4 regions of the Enterobacter sp. E14S genome follow, and region 4 is predicted to be linked to each of the others. Evidence: predicted binding sites of a transcription regulator. Region 4 holds the regulator's gene; each other region holds the start of a gene.
The links. The regulator PurR, encoded in region 4, represses purine synthesis genes. The targets are predictions, from matches to a motif close to CANGCAAACGTTTGCNTG.
Positions count from the first base shown of each region.

Region 1: a site for PurR is predicted at 1,618-1,635, ahead of carA (glutamine-hydrolyzing carbamoyl-phosphate synthase small subunit). Genes of this name have one in related genera too.
Region 2: a site for PurR is predicted at 1,292-1,309, ahead of gltS (sodium/glutamate symporter). Genes of this name have one in related genera too.
Region 3: a site for PurR is predicted at 1,080-1,097, ahead of ACZ6J2_RS13045 (nucleoside-specific channel-forming protein Tsx). Genes of this name have one in related genera too.

Region 1 covers NZ_JBVODQ010000010.1:86,190-88,394, forward strand. Annotated here, with positions in the region: gene carB (carbamoyl-phosphate synthase large subunit) at 1-233, opposite strand, end outside; gene carA (glutamine-hydrolyzing carbamoyl-phosphate synthase small subunit) at 252-1,400, opposite strand; gene dapB (4-hydroxy-tetrahydrodipicolinate reductase) at 1,854-2,205, opposite strand, start outside.
Region 2 covers NZ_JBVODQ010000011.1:114,807-117,011, forward strand. Annotated here, with positions in the region: gene gltS (sodium/glutamate symporter) at 1-1,136, opposite strand, end outside; gene xanP (xanthine/proton symporter XanP) at 1,361-2,205, shown strand, end outside.
Region 3 covers NZ_JBVODQ010000005.1:121,369-123,573, reverse strand. Annotated here, with positions in the region: gene nrdR (transcriptional regulator NrdR) at 1-276, opposite strand, end outside; gene ACZ6J2_RS13050 (SadB/YajI family lipoprotein) at 429-968, shown strand; gene ACZ6J2_RS13045 (nucleoside-specific channel-forming protein Tsx) at 1,236-2,114, shown strand.
Region 4 covers NZ_JBVODQ010000001.1:172,343-174,547, reverse strand. Annotated here, with positions in the region: gene ACZ6J2_RS00885 (MFS transporter) at 1-160, opposite strand, end outside; gene cydH (cytochrome bd-I oxidase subunit CydH) at 324-413, opposite strand; gene purR (HTH-type transcriptional repressor PurR) at 711-1,736, shown strand; gene punR (DNA-binding transcriptional activator PunR) at 1,754-2,205, opposite strand, start outside.

The DNA of each region.
Region 1 (2,205 bases), on a different contig from region 4:
ATGATTTTACGCACAACTTCCCAGTGAATCGGCTCGATGTAGGTTGCATCAGCCATTTCCGGGTCGGTCATGATGGTTGCCGGGTTAGAGTTTACCAGGATTACGCGGTAACCCTCTTCACGCAGGGCTTTACACGCCTGCGCGCCGGAGTAGTCGAATTCGCAGGCCTGGCCGATGACGATCGGGCCAGCGCCAAGGATCAGGATGCTTTTTATGTCTGTACGTTTTGGCATTGTCTTCTCGGCTCCTGATTATTTAGCGGTCTTACGGTATTGCTCGATAAGTTCGATGAAGTGATCGAACAGCGGCGCGGCGTCGTGTGGGCCCGGGCTGGCTTCCGGGTGACCCTGGAAGCTGAATGCTGGCTTATCGGTACGGTGGATACCCTGCAGGGTGCCATCGAACAGCGACTTATGGGTCACGCGCAGGTTAGCCGGCATAGAGGCTTCATCGACGGCAAAGCCGTGGTTCTGCGCGGTGATCATCACCGTGTTGTTGTCGATGTCTTTCACCGGGTGGTTACCACCGTGGTGGCCGAACTTCATCTTAACGGTGTTCGCACCGCTCGCCAGCGCCAGCAGCTGATGGCCAAGGCAGATACCGAATACCGGGATGTCGGTTTCCAGGAAGGACTTGATAGCGGCGATGGCGTAATCGCACGGCGCCGGGTCGCCAGGGCCGTTGGACAGGAAAATACCGTCCGGATTCATCTTCAGCACGTCTTCGGCAGACGTTTGTGCCGGAACTACCGTCAGGCGGCAGCCGCGGTCAACCAGCATGCGCAGGATGTTGCGCTTGGCGCCGAAATCGTAGGCCACCACGTGAAACGGCAGCTCGCTCTCTTTTTTCGCTTCCGGCAGGTCGCCTTCCAGCGTCCAGCTACCCTGAGTCCAGCTGTAGGCTTCAGCGGTCGTCACTTCTTTCGCCAGGTCCATGCCGTTCAGGCCCGGGAAGGCTTTCGCTTTTTCCAGCGCCAGCGTCGCATCGAGATTATCACCCGCGATGATGCAGCCGTTCTGTGCACCCTTCTCGCGCAGCAGACGCGTTAACTTACGGGTATCGATATCGGCAATCGCCACGATGTTATGGCGCTTCAGGTAAGAAGAGAGGTCTTCGGTATTGCGGAAGTTGCTTGCAATCAGCGGCAGGTCACGGATGACCAGGCCTTGCGCATGTACCTGAGAAGATTCTTCGTCAGGCGCATTGGTGCCGACATTGCCGATATGAGGATAAGTAAGAGTAACGATTTGGCGAGAATAGGAAGGATCAGTGAGGATTTCTTGATAACCGGTCATTGAAGTATTGAAAACGACTTCCCCAACCGCCGAACCCGTTGCCCCTATGGCCCGACCGATAAACTGGGTTCCGTCTTCCAGAACCAATAGCGCTGACTTAATCAAAACACCCTCCAGAGAATATTCACTCACTTTATTTGCATATTAATTCATAGCATGTCATGGATCAATGCAAATGTGTTGCCAGCGGATTTTTGGCAAACGGCGGCATTCTGGGGATTTGGTGGGTAAAAGTCAACTTAAAACGGATATTTTGTTTACTCTTTTGCAAGCCTGGCGAGTGGAATGCGGCTTAAGCGACAAAAAGATCAGGTAAATCACTGCGGAAAACGCTTGCGTGCCAGGTTTAATGAAAAATGAGCTAGCGCAGCACTATAAAGTGGACCAAATGGTCAAAATTTACATTTCAGTAACGTTAAAACTCTATAAGAGATAGATATTTAGAGCATTAAGCAAAAATATACCATGAAATAGATAAAATAAAAGGGCAATAAAATATTGCCCTATGCAATCAAACAATTACGACTGCAATAACCACATCACGATGGGTAATAATGCTTACAAATTATTGAGATCGAGCACGTCTCGCATATCAAAAAGGCCGTTTTTCTTGTTTTTCAGCCACAAAGCGGAACGTACCGCACCGTTGGCGAACGTCATTCGGCTGGAGGCTTTATGCGTAATTTCGACGCGCTCGCCAATATCGGCGAACATCGCCGTGTGTTCGCCGACGATGTCACCCGCTCGCACGGTTGCAAAACCAATGGTGCCCGGCACGCGTTCGCCGGTGTAACCTTCGCGGGTGTAAACCGCGCAGTCTTTTAAATCTTTATCAAGTGCATGAGCAATCGCTTCGCCCATCGCCAGCGCCGTACCCGATGGCGCATCAACTTTATAACGATGGTGAGCT
Region 2 (2,205 bases), on a different contig from region 4:
GCGCCAACCATCGGGACCACCAGAAACGCCATGTGCGATGGTCCGAACCGTTCGGTGATCGCCTGCATATTGGCGATAGCCGTTGGAGTGGCCCCCAGACCAAACCCGCAGTGACCCGCCGCCAGTACCGCCGCATCGTAGTTTTTGCCCATCATGCGCCAGGTCACGAACATGGCGTACAGCGCCATAAACAGCGCCTGTACCGCCAGAATCGCCACCATCGGCAGCGCCAGCGAGGCCAGCTCCCACAGCTTGAGGCTCATCAGCGCCATCGCCAGGAACAGCGACAGGCAGACGTTGCCGAGCACCGATACCGCCCGTTCAAACACGCGGTAGAAGCCCATCAGCGCCAGACCGTTGCTCAGGATCACCCCGATAAACAGCACGCAGACAAACGTCGGCAGTTCAAATGCGGAACCCGCCAGCCATTGCGCAATCACTTTGCCCACGGTCAGGCAGATGGCGATCATCGCAATAGTTTCAATCAGCACCAGCGAGGTGATGCTGCGGCCAACGTCCGGCTTTTCGAAGGCGGTCGGCACCAGCTCATCGTCCGGCCTGCCGTTCGGCGTGGTGGAGTGCTTCACCAGATACCGCGCCACCGGGCCACCAATCAGGCCACCCAGCACCAGGCCAAAGGTCGCACAGGCCATCGCCACTTCCGTCGCGTTTTCAAACCCATAGCGCTCGATGAACAGCTTGCTCCACGCGGCCCCGGTTCCGTGACCGCCCGAAAGGGTAATCGACCCCGCCAGCAGACCCATCAGCGGATCCAGCCCCAGCAGCGTTGCCATGCCGATGCCGATAGCGTTTTGCATCAGCAGCAGCCCCACCACCACAATCAGGAATACGCCGAGCACCTTACCGCCCGAGCGCAGGCTCGCCAGGTTGGCGTTCAGGCCGATAGTGGCAAAGAAGGCCAGCATCAGCGGGTCTTTCAGGGACATATCAAAATCGATTTCCCAGCCCATGCTTTTTTTCAGTATCAGCAGGGCCAGGGCCACCAGCAGACCACCGGCAACGGGTTCAGGAATGGTGTATTTCTTCAGAAGGGAAACGCTATGTACCAGCTTGCGACCAAGCAGAAGAACCAGCGTTGCGGCAACAAGGGTCGACAACGTATCGAGATGAATCATAAAAGGCTCCTGTAATGCGCGTGTTCCATACACACGCGGCGTTATCCTGGGCCGGGTTGCGCTCTTCATGAGCCCCCGGCGCAAAAAGTGTAATTTTTTTTCCCCACGCGTTGTAGAAAACCTGCTTACAGCGGCAGATTTTCTTCCCTTTTTTGCTGGCAATCGTTTGCTTTTACCAGGTGGTCAGATAAAATGCCCGCTTTTCCACCGTGGGATTGCCGCCGATGTCCGTTAACACCATAGAGTCGCCTGATGCGCAACCGATTGCGCAGAAGCAAAATAGCGAACTGATTTACCGCCTTGAGGATCGCCCGCCGCTGCCGCAAACGCTTTTCGCCGCCTGCCAGCATCTTCTGGCGATGTTTGTTGCGGTGATCACCCCGGCGCTGCTGATTTGCCAGGCGCTCGGTTTACCGGCGCAGGACACGCAGCACATTATCAGCATGTCTCTCTTCGCCTCCGGCGTGGCCTCGATTATTCAAATTAAAGCGTGGGGGCCGGTGGGGTCGGGATTATTGTCGATTCAGGGCACCAGCTTTAACTTCGTGGCACCGCTTATCATGGGCGGTACGGCGCTGAAAACCGGCGGTGCGGATGTCCCAACCATGATGGCGGCGCTGTTCGGCACCCTGATGCTGGCCAGCTGCACGGAGATGGTCATCTCCCGCGTTCTGCATCTGGCTCGCCGCGTTATCACCCCGCTGGTTTCTGGCATCGTCGTAATGATTATCGGCCTGTCGCTGATTCAGGTGGGCCTGACCTCCATTGGCGGCGGTTATGCCGCAATGAGCGACCACACCTTTGGCGCGCCGAAAAACCTGCTGCTGGCGGGTGTCGTGCTGGCGATCATTATTCTGCTTAACCGTCAGCGTAATCCTTACCTGCGCGTCGCCTCGCTGGTGATCGCTATGGCGGCGGGCTACCTGCTGGCGTGGGCGCTGGGCATGCTGCCGGAGAACACCGCGCCGACCAACAGCGCGCTGATCACTGTCCCCACGCCGCTGTACTACGGACTGGGCATCGACTGGGGCCTGCTCCTGCCGCTGATGCTGGTCTTTATGATCACCTC
Region 3 (2,205 bases), on a different contig from region 4:
TTTTATGTGGTTTAACGCCATCTCAACGTCATCCGCGCTGACGGGACGTTTTTCCAGGGCCTTCAGCATCCCGCTGCGCAGTTTCTCTTCGTTAAACGGCTCGCGCACGTCGTTGCTTTTCACCACGCGCGGCATTACCAGCTCTGCAACCTCAAAGGTCGTGAAACGCTCGTTGCACACCAGACACTGCCGACGACGGCGTACGGATGACCCTTCGCCCACAAGACGAGAGTCGATGACTTTGGTATCCACAGCGGAGCAGAATGGGCAATGCATACGGTATCCCTGTTATGTGGTTAACTAATTTTCATTTTACCCTGATCTGGCCTGACAACAAAGGAAGAGCTTTTTGAGACAAAGGATCTATGTCTGACACGTCGAGGCTGGCTACCATTAAGGCGATCCGTTATTTCAAGGAAATAAACGCAATGACAAGACGTTACCTTAAAATTTTGCTGGTGGGGAGCCTCTTCACCCTTAGCGCCTGTGCACAGCAAACCGAAGTCCGTCAGATGAAACAGAGCGTGAACACGCTCAATGCGGCGATGGACAAACTGAACAAAGAAACGGTGAAGATCACCCAGCAAAACGCGCTAAATGCCAAATCCAGCAGCGGGGTTTATCTGCTCCCGGGAGCGAATACGCCTGCTCGTCTCAATAGTCAGATTGGCACGCTAAAAATGTCTCTGGTGAATGTGGCGGCGAATGCAAATGGTACTCGCGCAACATTACGCATTCAGGGTGAGTCCAACGATCCGTTGCCCGCCTTCAGCGGCACCGTCGAATGGGGACAGATCCAGGGCACCACTGAGAGCTACCAGGAGGTGAATGTTAACAGTCAGCTGTTCACCGCACCGGCCAGCGTGCTGGCTCCAAGCGATATTGACATTCCGCTGCAGCTTAACGGACTCACTCCGGATCGGTTAGGTTTCATCCGCATTCACGATATCCAGCCCGCCGCGCAATAACCCTCCCTTTAGCGGAGTGCAATGTCACTCCGCTAACATTTACATTTCGTATGGATTGGCAACATAAATGATTGCCGCTACAATCCCGCCCGTTTAAAGTACGCAAACGTGAACGCAATCGATTACGCGTGTGAGAGATATGTGAAACAACACATATTTTTGTGAGCAGGGATTCCTATAATAGGCACCGCAGAAACACGAAATATTTAGAAACGCAATTCGCGCATTTTTCACTCCCGGAAGGGAATTTCAATCAGTGGCATGATTATGAAAAAAACATTACTCGCAGCTGGCGCTGTACTGGCACTCTCCTCTTCTTTCACTGTTAACGCAGCGGAAAACGATAAACCACAATACCTCTCCGACTGGTGGCACCAGAGCGTTAACGTGGTAGGCAGCTACCACACCCGTTTCGGACCTCAGATCCGCAACGATACCTACCTGGAGTACGAAGCATTCGCCAAGAAAGACTGGTTTGATTTCTACGGCTATATGGATGCACCGGTCTTCTTCGGCGGTAACTCGCAGGCTAAAGGTATCTGGAACCACGGTTCTCCACTGTTCATGGAGATCGAACCGCGCTTCTCCATCGACAAGCTGACCGGCACAGACCTGAGCTTCGGCCCGTTCAAAGAGTGGTACTTCGCGAACAACTATATCTACGACATGGGGCGCAACGAGTCTGGTCGTCAGAGCACCTGGTATATGGGTCTGGGTACCGACGTTGACACCGGCCTGCCAATGAGCCTGTCCCTGAACGTGTACGCGAAATACCAGTGGCAGAACTACGGTGCCGAAAACCAGAATGAGTGGGATGGCTACCGTTTCAAAGTGAAATACTTTGTGCCAATCACTCAGCTGTGGGGCGGTAACCTGAGCTATATCGGCTTCACCAACTTCGACTGGGGTTCAGAGCTGGGCGATAAGAGCGGTTACGCAGAGAACGGTATCAAGCAGCGTACCAACAATTCCATCGCCTCAAGCCACATTCTGGCGCTGAACTACGATCACTGGCACTACTCTGTTGTTGCGCGTTACTGGCACAACGGCGGTCAGTGGAACGACGACGCGAAACTGGTATGGATGAACGAAAACGTCCGTTCTACCGGTTGGGGTGGCTACCTGGTTGTAGGTTATAACTTCTAACCTGTTCGGGACTGTGCGGGCTGATGCCCTCACCCTGACCCTCTCCCACAGGGAGAGGGAACAATACTAAAAACGGCAACATACGTTGCCG
Region 4 (2,205 bases):
TCACGCCGATAGCGTAGGCGCTGATTAACATCCCTGCCGCAGGGATAGAGACATCTACGCCCCGGGCAATAACAGGCAGTAACCCCATCGGGGAGAATTCAGTGGTGCCAATCCCAAAAGCGCCAATCGCCAGGGCCAGCAGGGGAAAATTGATTTTCATGCGTCAACTCCGGATGCCGTGTCATGTGGTGACACAGAACAAAGAAGCGGAAAGCATGACATCAATCACAAAAAATGAGAAGTTAACAAAATGGCAAAAGATTTTTGCCAGAGAAGTAACAATCCGGGGAGTCGGGAGGGAGAAGGCTCTCCCTCCGCGTAAATCAGTGCAGCGCAGCCGTCAGACCGGCCGCAACAATCAGAGCCAGCACAACAACGGTGGTGAACAGCGAAAACTTAAGATCGGAACTCATCAATTTTTCTCCTTTTAATCCCCACACGAAAAGTGAGCTTGCTCATTTTTGCACAGATTACGTCAAAAATCTTCCTGGATTTATACTGATAACCACTTTACCTCTTCCCCTTTTCATCAAGATAGGACAAAATTCCACGCTAAATTTATTAGCGTACCGGCCATTGACCCCCTCCTGACGTCCCGTGTCGTTTTCCCGGCGTGCCGCAATTCAACATTGCGAGATAAGGGTGAGAGAAGGCAAACGTTTACCTTCAGGTTTTTCAGGAGCTTAGGATATGGTCTGGAGTGACATTTAATGGCAACAATTAAAGACGTAGCAAAACGCGCAAACGTTTCCACTACAACCGTATCACATGTAATTAACAAAACCCGCTTTGTGGCGGAAGAGACGCGCAACGCCGTCTGGGCAGCGATCAAAGAGCTGCACTATTCGCCAAGTGCGGTTGCGCGTAGCCTCAAGGTTAATCACACCAAGTCCATTGGATTGCTGGCGACCAGCAGTGAAGCGGCCTATTTTGCCGAGATCATTGAAGCGGTCGAAAAGAACTGCTTCCAGAAAGGCTATACCCTGATTCTGGGCAACGCGTGGAACAGCATTGAAAAACAGCGTGCCTACCTGTCGATGATGGCGCAAAAGCGCGTTGATGGCCTGCTGGTGATGTGTTCCGAGTATCCGGAATCCGTGCTGTCGATGCTGGAAGAGTATCGCCATATTCCGATGGTGGTGATGGACTGGGGCGAAGCGCGCGCAGACTTCACCGATTCCGTTATCGATAACGCCTTTGAAGGCGGCTATATGGCCGGTCGTTATCTGATCGAACGCGGCCACCGCGAGATTGGCGTGATCCCCGGTCCGCTGGAGCGCAACACCGGCGCGGGCCGTCTGGCCGGTTTTATGAAAGCGATGGAAGAAGCGCTGATCACCGTGCCGGAAAACTGGATTGTGCAGGGCGACTTTGAGCCGGAGTCGGGCTACCGCGCGATGCAGCAGATCGTCTCCCAGCCGCACCGTCCGACCGCCGTGTTCTGCGGAGGCGACATCATGGCCATGGGCGCGCTCTGCGCTGCCGACGAGCTGGGCCTGCGCGTACCGCAGGATATTTCCGTGATTGGCTATGACAACGTGCGTAACGCGCGCTTCTTCACCCCGGCGCTGACCACCATTCACCAGCCGAAAGATTCGCTGGGCGAAACGGCCTTCAACATGCTGATGGACAGGATCGTCAACAAGCGCGAAGAGTCGCAGTCCATTGAAGTTCACCCGCGTCTTATCGAACGCCGTTCCGTAGCGGACGGTCCGTTCCGCGACTACCGTCGTTAATCGCTTTACGGGGCCAGCTACGCTGGCTCCCGTAACCATTCCCGGTTTAGCGTTTCGCTGTCTCCCAGATAATCCAGCAGCCAGGCCATCGCAGGCGAGACGTCATTTTGCTGCCAGGTGAGGCAGCAGGCCGCATCCGGGAACGGATTCTCCAGCGTCAGCTCAACCCACTCTCCGGTATCGATGCGCGGACGCGCGAAATGAACGGGCACCATCGCGACGCACAGCCCGGCGCTGAGGCACGTCGCCGACGATTCCCAGTCAGGGGCCACCACCCGCCGCTGGTTGTCCAGAAGCCAGGTGATACGCTTGGGCAATGAACGGGACGTATCCTCCAGCACCAGCGACGGCCAGTTGCGCAGCGTGTCATCGCTCAGCGGCCCTTCCATCGCCGCCAGCGGATGGTCGCTTGCCACCACGCATTTCCAGCTCAGCATTCCCATATCGCGAAAGGCGTAACGTCCCCCGA